2 regions of the Streptomyces sp. B5E4 genome follow, and region 2 is predicted to be linked to the other one. Evidence: riboswitches for the same ligand, from Rfam matches in the RefSeq annotation. Region 2 holds a riboswitch; the other holds the start of a gene.

Region 1 (4,172 bases), on a different contig from region 2:
GCGCCGCCGCGCCCACATGGTCGAACTCGCCCGCGAAGCCTGCGACGGCTCCTTCCTCGGGCAGCGGATCGCCGTGCTGGGCGCGACGTTCAAGCCCGACTCCGACGACGTACGCGACTCGCCCGCGCTCAACGTCGCCGGCCAGATCCACCTCCAGGGCGGCCAGGTCACCGTCTACGACCCGAAGGGCATGGACAACGCCCGGCGCCTCTTCCCCACCCTGCGCTACGCCGGGTCGGCGGAGGACGCGCTGCGCGGCGCCGACCTCGTGCTGCACGTCACCGAGTGGCCGGAGTTCCGCGCCCTCGACGCCGGGCATCTGGCGACGGTCGTCTCCCGGCCGCATCTGATCGACGGCCGGAACACGCTCGACCCGGTGCCGTGGCGCGCCGCGGGCTGGACGTTCCGCGCGATGGGCCGCCCGACGGCGTAGCGCGCACCCGGGCGGTGCCGGCGCGGCGGGCCGTCCCGTACGCCGTGGCCCCGACGCCGGGCACGCAGAGCCCCCCGTTCCGCCGGAAACGGGGGGCTGCGCCGTGCGGGGGACCCTCAGAGGGAGACGCCGTTGTCGCGCAGGTACGCGACCGGGTCGACGTCCGAACCGTAGTCCGGGCTGGTGCGCACCTCGAAGTGCAGGTGCGGCCCGGTGGAGTTGCCGGTGGAACCGACCAGACCGATCTGGTCGCCGGCGCCCACGCTCTGGCCCACGCTCACCGAGGTGGACGACAGGTGGGCGTACTGGCTGTAGCGGCCGTCGTCGTGCTTGATCACGACGGCGATGCCGTACGCGCCGCCGTCGGCGCCGTTGCCGGCCTTGACGACGGTGCCGGAGGTGACGGCCTTGACCGGGGTGCCGGTGCCGGCGGAGAAGTCGACACCGGTGTGGTAACCGCTGGACCACGAGCCGCCCGCGGCCCGGTACGCCGTGGAGAGACCGGCGTCGATCGGGGCGGAGAACCCGCCCGCGGGAGCGGCCTCGGCGGACTGCTCCTCCTGCTGCGGCTCCTCGGCCGCCGGCTCCTCCTGCTGCGCGGCGGACGGCTGGGCCGACGTGGTCTCCGGCTCCTCCAGGGTGACCTCGTCGCCGCCGTCGAACTCGTACTTCTGACCGGGGAAGATCAGGTCCGGGTCGTCGCCGATGACGTCCTTGTTGCCCTCGTAGATCGACTGCCAACCGCCCGCGATGCCGTGCTTGCGAGCAATGTCCCACAGGGTGTCGCCGGAGACGACGGTGTAGTCGCCGGCCTTCTCGTACTTCTTCTCCGGCGCCTTGTCCTGCTTCGGGGCCTCCTCCTTCGCGGCCTGCTCCTGCCGGGCGGGCTGCTCGGACCCGGTCTGCGCCGCGGGCTCGCTGTTCTCGCCACCACCGGTGGAGAGGTCCGGGGCGGGGCCGCCCTGGGTGAGTCCGGCCTGGACCGAGCAGACCGGCCAGGCGCCGGGGCCCTGCGAGGCGAGGACCTTCTCGGCGATCTCGATCTGCTGCTCCTTGGTGGCCTGGTCGGCGCGCGGCGCGTACTGCGTGCCACCGAAGCCCTCCCAGGTGCTCTGCACGAACTGCAGCCCGCCGTAGAAGCCGTTACCCGTGCTGATGCTCCAGTCGCCGCCGCTCTCGCACTGGGCCACGCGGTCCCAGGTGTCGACGGAGGCGGCCTGGGCGTGGCCGCCGGCGATGAGGGGGATGGCGACGCCGGCGCTGCCGGCGGTGATGATGAGGGCCCTGCTGCCCCGGGCTATCCGGCCCAGGCGACGGTGACGTCCGCGTGCGGACATGGACATGCTCCTCTCCGACGCCTGCGAGGTGAGCTGTCGGGTTCGAGCTGGAGATGCCCGGCCATGCGGAGCATGGCTTCACCCCAAGCCGTCCCGCGCTTGCGCGCAGGCCGGCACTTACCTGGGTCCCCCGCTCCTGCCGTGAAAGCTGAAGTGCCTGCCCGTCGCCGCCGACAGGATTCGGCGTTACGGCGACGAGGTACCCGCATCGGTGGCGCGAGCACGGCGAGCACCGTAATCACACAGCCGAAAACAGAACAAGCTGTGAACCGTCATCAAGGCCGTTCCCCACATCACATCGGAATCAGCCCGACAATCGCCACATCCCGCGCCGGTCCTCAAACCCCTCTCCCCGGTGGAGACTTGTCGACATCAGAGGAGTCGGACACATTGCCCCAGGGCGTGAAAATTCTGTGAGTGACTTATGTCACTCTGCTCACTTCTGGACCTCCGCGGGGCCGTCGAGCTGTTCGATGGTGGCGATCGACGGGCCGCGCCGCGCGGCCACTTCGCGCGCCGCCGCCTCGGCGTCGCGCAACACCCGTAGCGCGTTGGCCCACAGCAGCCTGGCCAGGTCTTCTTCCGACCAACGGCGGTGCAGGAGCTCGGCGACGAGGTGCGGATAACCGGCCACGTCGGCGAGGTCTTCCGGCGTGAACGGCGTGCCGTCGAAGTCGCCCCCGATACCGATATGGTCGATTCCCGCCACTTCGCGCATATGATCCAGATGATCCGCCACGGTCGCGGCCGTCGCCTGCGGCCGCGGGTTCGCCTCCTCGAACGCACGCCGCACACGGACCGCTTCGCCGTCCGCACCGAAGGGGTCCAGGCCCCGGGCGCTCATGTGCGCGTCCACCTCCGCGGTCCACGCCACGGCGGCGGGCAGGACGAACTTCGGCACGAACGTGGCCATCGCCACACCGCCGTTGGCGGGGAGCATTTCCAGCACGTCGTCCGGAATGTTGCGTGGGTGGTCACACATGGCGCGAGCGGACGAATGGGAGAAAACGACCGGCGCTTCGGTGACGCGCAGCGCGTGGCGCATGGTCGCGGGAGCCACGTGGGAGAGGTCGACGAGCATGCCGACCCGGTTCATCTCGCGCACCACCTCCTCGCCGAAGGCGGTGAGCCCGCCGTGCCGCGGCTCGTCGGTGGCGGAGTCGGCCCAGTCGGTGTTGTCGTTGTGCGTGAGCGTCATGTAGCGCACGCCGAGCCGGTGGAAGGCGCGGAGGGTGGCGAGCGAGTTGGCGATGGAGTGCCCGCCCTCGGCCCCCATCAGCGAGGCGATCCGCCCGTCGGCCCGCGCCGCCTCCACCTCGTCGGCGGTCACGGCGAGTCGCAGCTCCCCCGGATAGCGGTCGACGAGCTGCCGCACCACGTCGATCTGCTCCAGACACGCACTCACGGCGGCGTCCCCGGCCAGCTCGGTGCTCACGTACACGGACCAGAACTGCGCCCCCACCCCGCCGGCCCGCAGCCGCGGGATGTCGGTGTGCAGCCGCGCACTCTGGTCGACGGCGATGTCGCGCCGGTCGATGTCGTACGTCACCTGCTCGCGCAGGGCCCAGGGAAGGTCGTTGTGCCCGTCGACGACGGGGTGCGCCCGCAGCACCTCGCGCGCACGCGCGATGAGTTCGCTGGTCATGGGGTCGTCCTCCCTGCGCGGATAGCGTGAGGTACACGCTATCCGCGCAGGCTGACAGCAGGGCGACCGGGCCCGGATCGGACGGTGTGTCAGGTGGCGGGGGTGGTTTTGCGGCGGAGACGGGCGCCCTTCTCCTGGGCCTGGGCGTTCAGATCCTCCTGGAACGTCGTCATCCGGGCGCGGAGGTCCTCGTCGTGGGTGGCCAGGATGCGGGCGGCCAGGAGGCCCGCGTTGCGGGCGCCGGCCACGGAGACCGTGGCGACCGGGACGCCCGCGGGCATCTGGACGATCGAGAGCAGGGAGTCCATGCCGTCGAGGTACTTCAGGGGCACCGGGACGCCGATGACCGGGAGGGGGGTGACGGAGGCGAGCATGCCCGGGAGGTGGGCGGCGCCGCCGGCGCCGGCGATGAGGGTGCGCAGGCCGCGGGCCGCGGCCTGTTCGCCGTAGGAGATCATCTCGCGCGGCATCCGGTGCGCGGAGACGACGTCGACCTCGTACGGGACCTCGAACTCGTCGAGGGCCTGCGCCGCCGCCTCCATGACCGGCCAGTCGGAGTCGGAGCCCATGACGATGCCGACCAGCGGGCTGTTCTCCGCGCTCATACGATGCTCATTCCGTGATCGTCCCCCGCAGGTAGTCGGCGGCGTGGCGGGCGCGTGCGCGCACGTCGGCCAGGTCGTCGCCATAGGTGTTGACGTGGCCGACCTTGCGGCCGGGCTTCACGTCCTTGCCGTACATGTGGATCTTGAGCCCC
Region 2 (4,172 bases):
GGCCACACACCTCGCCGCCCTGGACCACATGGCGGCCCAGGCGGCGACGGCAAAACGCACGAAGGAAATCCTCCGGGACTTCCGCAAGGAGCTGTGAATGGAACGCATTTACAACGGCATGCCGGCGGCGGACCTCGGCACCGAGGGCTGGCACAAGCCGTGGAGCGGCGGCAACGGCGGCAACTGCGTCGAGGCCATGAAGCTGCGGGACGGGCGGATCGCGGTACGGCACTCGGCGCACCCCGACGGTCCCGCCCTCATCTACACCCCCGGTGAGATGGACGCGTTCATCGAGGGCGCCAAGGCGGGCAAGGCCGACTTCCTGCTCTCGCGGAGCCTCGCATGACCGCGCCCGGCGCGGTGCCCGCGCACCTGCAGCCGCGCCGCCCGGTCCACTCGCCGTCCGGTCAGGACGGCGAGCCCATCCCGGCGAACGGGGGTGTGGCCCACGTGCACTGACATGGGCCACCGGCCGGGAGCACAGAGAGGGAGGGGACACCCCGGGGGGGTCCCCTCCCTCGGCGTTTGCCGGGGTACGGACGCGCAACACCGCCCCGGGGCACGGCAGATGAAATTCCAGAAATCATGAACCGTGGGTGTCCGCACCGCTGCCTTCCGCGACGTATGGGCGTACGGTATGCCCCCGATGGCCCTCGTCAGCCACCCGGGGAGGCCCGCGATGAGCGCATCTCCACCCCCGCCTGCCGACGCCGCCACGCGGCCGGTCCAGGTCGGAGTGCTGCTCCCCCGGCTGCTGGACGAGCCCGCGGACTGGCTCGCGGAGTGCGCGGCGTACGAGGCCGCGGGCGCCGACGCGCTGTGGCTGGACGGCGGCCCCGACCCGGCGCACGACGTGCTGGCGCTCGCCGCCGCCCTGGCCGCCGCCACCGGCCGGGCGCGGCTGGTCGTCGCGCTGCCCGTCAGCGTCCCGCAGGCCGCGCTGCTGGCCCGGGCGCTGGCCACCGTCGTGCTGCTCAGCGGCGGCCGGCTCGCGCTCGCCGCCGACTCCCGGCGGTGCGCCGAACTCGGCGCCGTCGCCCCGGCGGTGCCCGCCTTCCGCCGGCTCGCGCCCGCCGGTCCCGGCTACGAGGAGCCGGGCGCGGGGCGCTGGACCCCGGTGGCGGCACCCGCCGGTCCCGACGCCTGGCGGACCGCCCTCGCCGGCGCCGCGGAGCGCGGGGTGCACGGTCTCGTCGTCCCCGCGGGGCAGCCTCTGTTGGAGGAGTTGCGACTCGGCGTACATGCCGAACGTCACACGCGCCACAGCCGCCCCACGCGTGCGCGCGTCACCACGGAGCGTCAGAGCATGCGTCGATCCTCGTGATCCTCTTGTGATCTGCCGTTCGATCTCCTAGTGTCCGAGACGTTCGCAGACGCGAGCACCGCGCTCCGGTACGCCGAATCCTGCCCGTCGGAGCCCGGATCCGTCGTCCCCACAGCCGTTCGGGCAGGAGCGGGGGAACCACTTCTCCGTCGGCCGGAGCACGGTGGCAGGACCGCACCGCACTCCCCGACTCGGGGTGAAGCCGCACAGCACGACGCGGCCGGGCAACTCCAGCCCGAACCCGACAGCTCACCTCGCAGGCGTCGGAGAAAGAGCGAGCCACCATGGCCGGAACCGGCACCCGGCGCGCGCCCAAGTCGCGCTCCACCCGCCGTTATGCCGCCGCCGCGGGGGTGGGCATAGCCCTGCCCGTCGCCGGCGGAATCGCGGCGACCGCCGCCCACGCCTATACGGTCGAGAAGGGCGACACCCTCTCGGAGATCGCCGAGGACAACGGCTTCGGGCCCGACTGGCAGAAGCTGTACGAGGCCAACAAGGAAGCCGTCGGCGACAACCCCCACCTGATCCTCCCGGGCCAGGAGCTGGACCTCGGGGACGAGAAGGCCGGGAGCAAGCCCGCCGAGGCCGACCAGACCGCCGCCAAGACCGAGCAGAAGCAGCAGCGTTACGTCGAGCACACCGTCGGCGCCGGCGAGACGCTGGCGAAGATAGCCGCGAAGTACGACGTGCCCGGCGGCTGGCAGCGGGTGTACGTCGACAACGAGAAGGCGATCGGCGACAACCCGGCCGCGCTGAAGGTCGGCACCGAACTGCGCGTCGACACCCAGGGCGGCAAGGTCGACACGTCCATCGACCCGAACGGCTCGTCGTCCTCCGGGAGCTCCGGCGGCGCCACCGAGGCGTCGCAGGCGAGCGTCCCGACCACCGAGTCCGGCATCCAGGCCGCGGCCCGGGAGATCGTGCCCGCCGACCAGTTCACCTGCTTCAGCAACATCGTGGAGCGGGAGAGCGGCTGGGACCACACCGCGACGAACCCCAGCTCCGGCGCGTACGGCCTGATGCAGGCGCTGCCGGGCGACAAGATGGCCTCGGCCGGCGCCGACTGGCGCACCAACCCGGTCACCCAGATCGAGTGGGGCCTGGACTACATGAACGAACGCTACGGCAGCCCGTGCGGTGCCTGGGAGTTCTGGCAGGCCAACAACTGGTACTGATTCCGGGGGGCCCGGGCCCGCGGAAAGTCTGCTGCCGCCCCGTCGCGTGGATCTCCGCGCGGCGGGGCGCGTGCGTCGTACGGGCTACGCCCCGGCCGCCCGGTCCGTGACCGACGGCGCGGGCTCGGGGCCGGGTGCCGGCGGAGGGACGGCGGACAGCTCGGCCAGGTCCCGGGCCGCCTGCGCCAGGAGCCGGTGCATCGCCGCCTCCGCGGCGTGCGGGTCCCGGGCCCGTATCGCCGTCAGCACGGCGCGGTGGCCCGGCACGGGATCCCGCGGGTGGTGTCCCGGGCCGTGCACCAGGCGGTCGCGGGCGGCCAGTCCGCTGGCGAGGACCTGATCCATGCGCTCCAGCAGCTCGTTGTGCGAGGCGGCCAGCAGGGCGCGGTGGAACGCGAGGTCCGCCGCGACGGCCTCGGCCGCGCCGTCCCGCGCCCCGGCCATCGCCGTGAGCGCCGCCTCCAGCGCCGCCAGGTCCGCCGCGGTGCGCCGCACCGCGGCCAGCCGGACAGCCGCCGGCTCGACGATGCCGCGCACCTCGTCCAGGTCGCGCAGCAGCGGGGAGGCGGCCCGCGCGGCGGCGCCCTCGCCCTGCTGCCGGCCCGCGGTCTCGAAGCGCCAGCGCAGCACGTCGGCGTCGAGGAGGTGCCAGTCGGCGCGCGGCCGGACGAAGGTGCCGCGCTTCTGCCGGGCGTCGACCATGCCCTTGGCCGCCAGCACCTTCAGCGACTCGCGCAACGCGGTGAGGCTGACCCCCAGTTCGGCCTGGAGCGCGGCGAGATCGAGGGTGGCGCCCTCGGCGATCTCACCCCCCAGTACGCGGTGCGCGAGGGTCTCCACCGTCTGCCCGTGCACCCCGCGGCGCGCGTAACCCGCCATGGCCGCTCGCTCCTCCCTCACGTCCCGTGCGCCCCGCCGTCCCCCGCGGCGCCCCCGCTCAGGCCGATGACTTTACGACGCTCCAGCCCCCGTCCACGACCAGGCTCGCGCCGGTGACGTAGGACGCCTCGGGCGCGGCGAGGAAGGCGACCGCGGCGGCCACCTCCTCCGGCGCACCCAGCCGCCCCGCGGCGGTCTGCGCCGCGCTGGCCCTGCGGTCCTCCTCGGGGACGCGGTCCCAGAGCCGGGTGAGCACGGGCCCCGGCAGCACGGTGTTCACCCGCACCGACGGGCCGTACTCGACGGCCAGTTGGCCGGCCAGCGACAGCAGCCCGCCCTTGGCGGCGGCGTACGCGGGGTGGCCGGGGATGCCGTGCCTGGCGTGCACGGACGAGACCAGCACCGCGGCGCCGGGGGCACCCTGCTGCGCACGCAGCCCCGGCAGGCAGGCGCGGAAGCCGAGGAACGCGGCCGTCAGCCCGACATCGACCTGGCGCCGCCAGGACGCGGGCGTCGTCTCGTGCGCGGGGGCGACGTCGACGGCGACGGCGTTGGAGACGAGGACGCCGACGGGCCCGAAGTCCCCGGCCGCGGCCAGGATCCGCGCCCAGCCGTCCTCCTCGGCCACGTCCGCGACGACGGCCGCCGCCGTGCCGCCCGCGGCGCGGATCTCCGCGGCCGTGGCCTCCGCCCGGTCGCCGTCGATGTCGGCGACGACGACGGCGGCGCCCTCGGCGGCGAGCCGGCGGGCGGTGGCCGCGCCGATGCCGGCGGCGGCTCCGGTGACGACGGCG

Evidence for each region. Region 2 has a riboswitch for cyclic di-AMP ahead of ABGA99_RS25620 (LysM peptidoglycan-binding domain-containing protein). Riboswitches for the same ligand answer to the same signal wherever they lie in the genome.
Region 1: another riboswitch for cyclic di-AMP. It lies ahead of ABGA99_RS29480 (transglycosylase family protein); the one in region 2 lies ahead of ABGA99_RS25620 (LysM peptidoglycan-binding domain-containing protein).

Annotation. Positions count from the first base shown of each region.
Region 1 is NZ_JBDPMI010000030.1:62,948-67,119, reverse strand. Features, by position in the region: gene ABGA99_RS29485 (UDP-glucose/GDP-mannose dehydrogenase family protein) at 1-433, shown strand, start outside; gene ABGA99_RS29480 (transglycosylase family protein) at 550-1,770, opposite strand; cyclic di-AMP (ydaO/yuaA leader) riboswitch at 1,774-1,966, opposite strand; gene ABGA99_RS29475 (dipeptidase) at 2,207-3,415, opposite strand; gene purE (5-(carboxyamino)imidazole ribonucleotide mutase) at 3,505-4,020, opposite strand; gene ABGA99_RS29465 (5-(carboxyamino)imidazole ribonucleotide synthase) at 4,028-4,172, opposite strand, start outside.
Region 2 is NZ_JBDPMI010000023.1:39,308-43,479, forward strand. Features, by position in the region: gene ABGA99_RS25605 (helix-turn-helix transcriptional regulator) at 1-97, shown strand, start outside; gene ABGA99_RS25610 (DUF397 domain-containing protein) at 98-346, shown strand; gene ABGA99_RS25615 (hypothetical protein) at 680-1,324, shown strand; cyclic di-AMP (ydaO/yuaA leader) riboswitch at 1,428-1,602, shown strand; gene ABGA99_RS25620 (LysM peptidoglycan-binding domain-containing protein) at 1,609-2,499, shown strand; gene ABGA99_RS25625 (FCD domain-containing protein) at 2,584-3,378, opposite strand; gene ABGA99_RS25630 (SDR family oxidoreductase) at 3,437-4,172, opposite strand, start outside.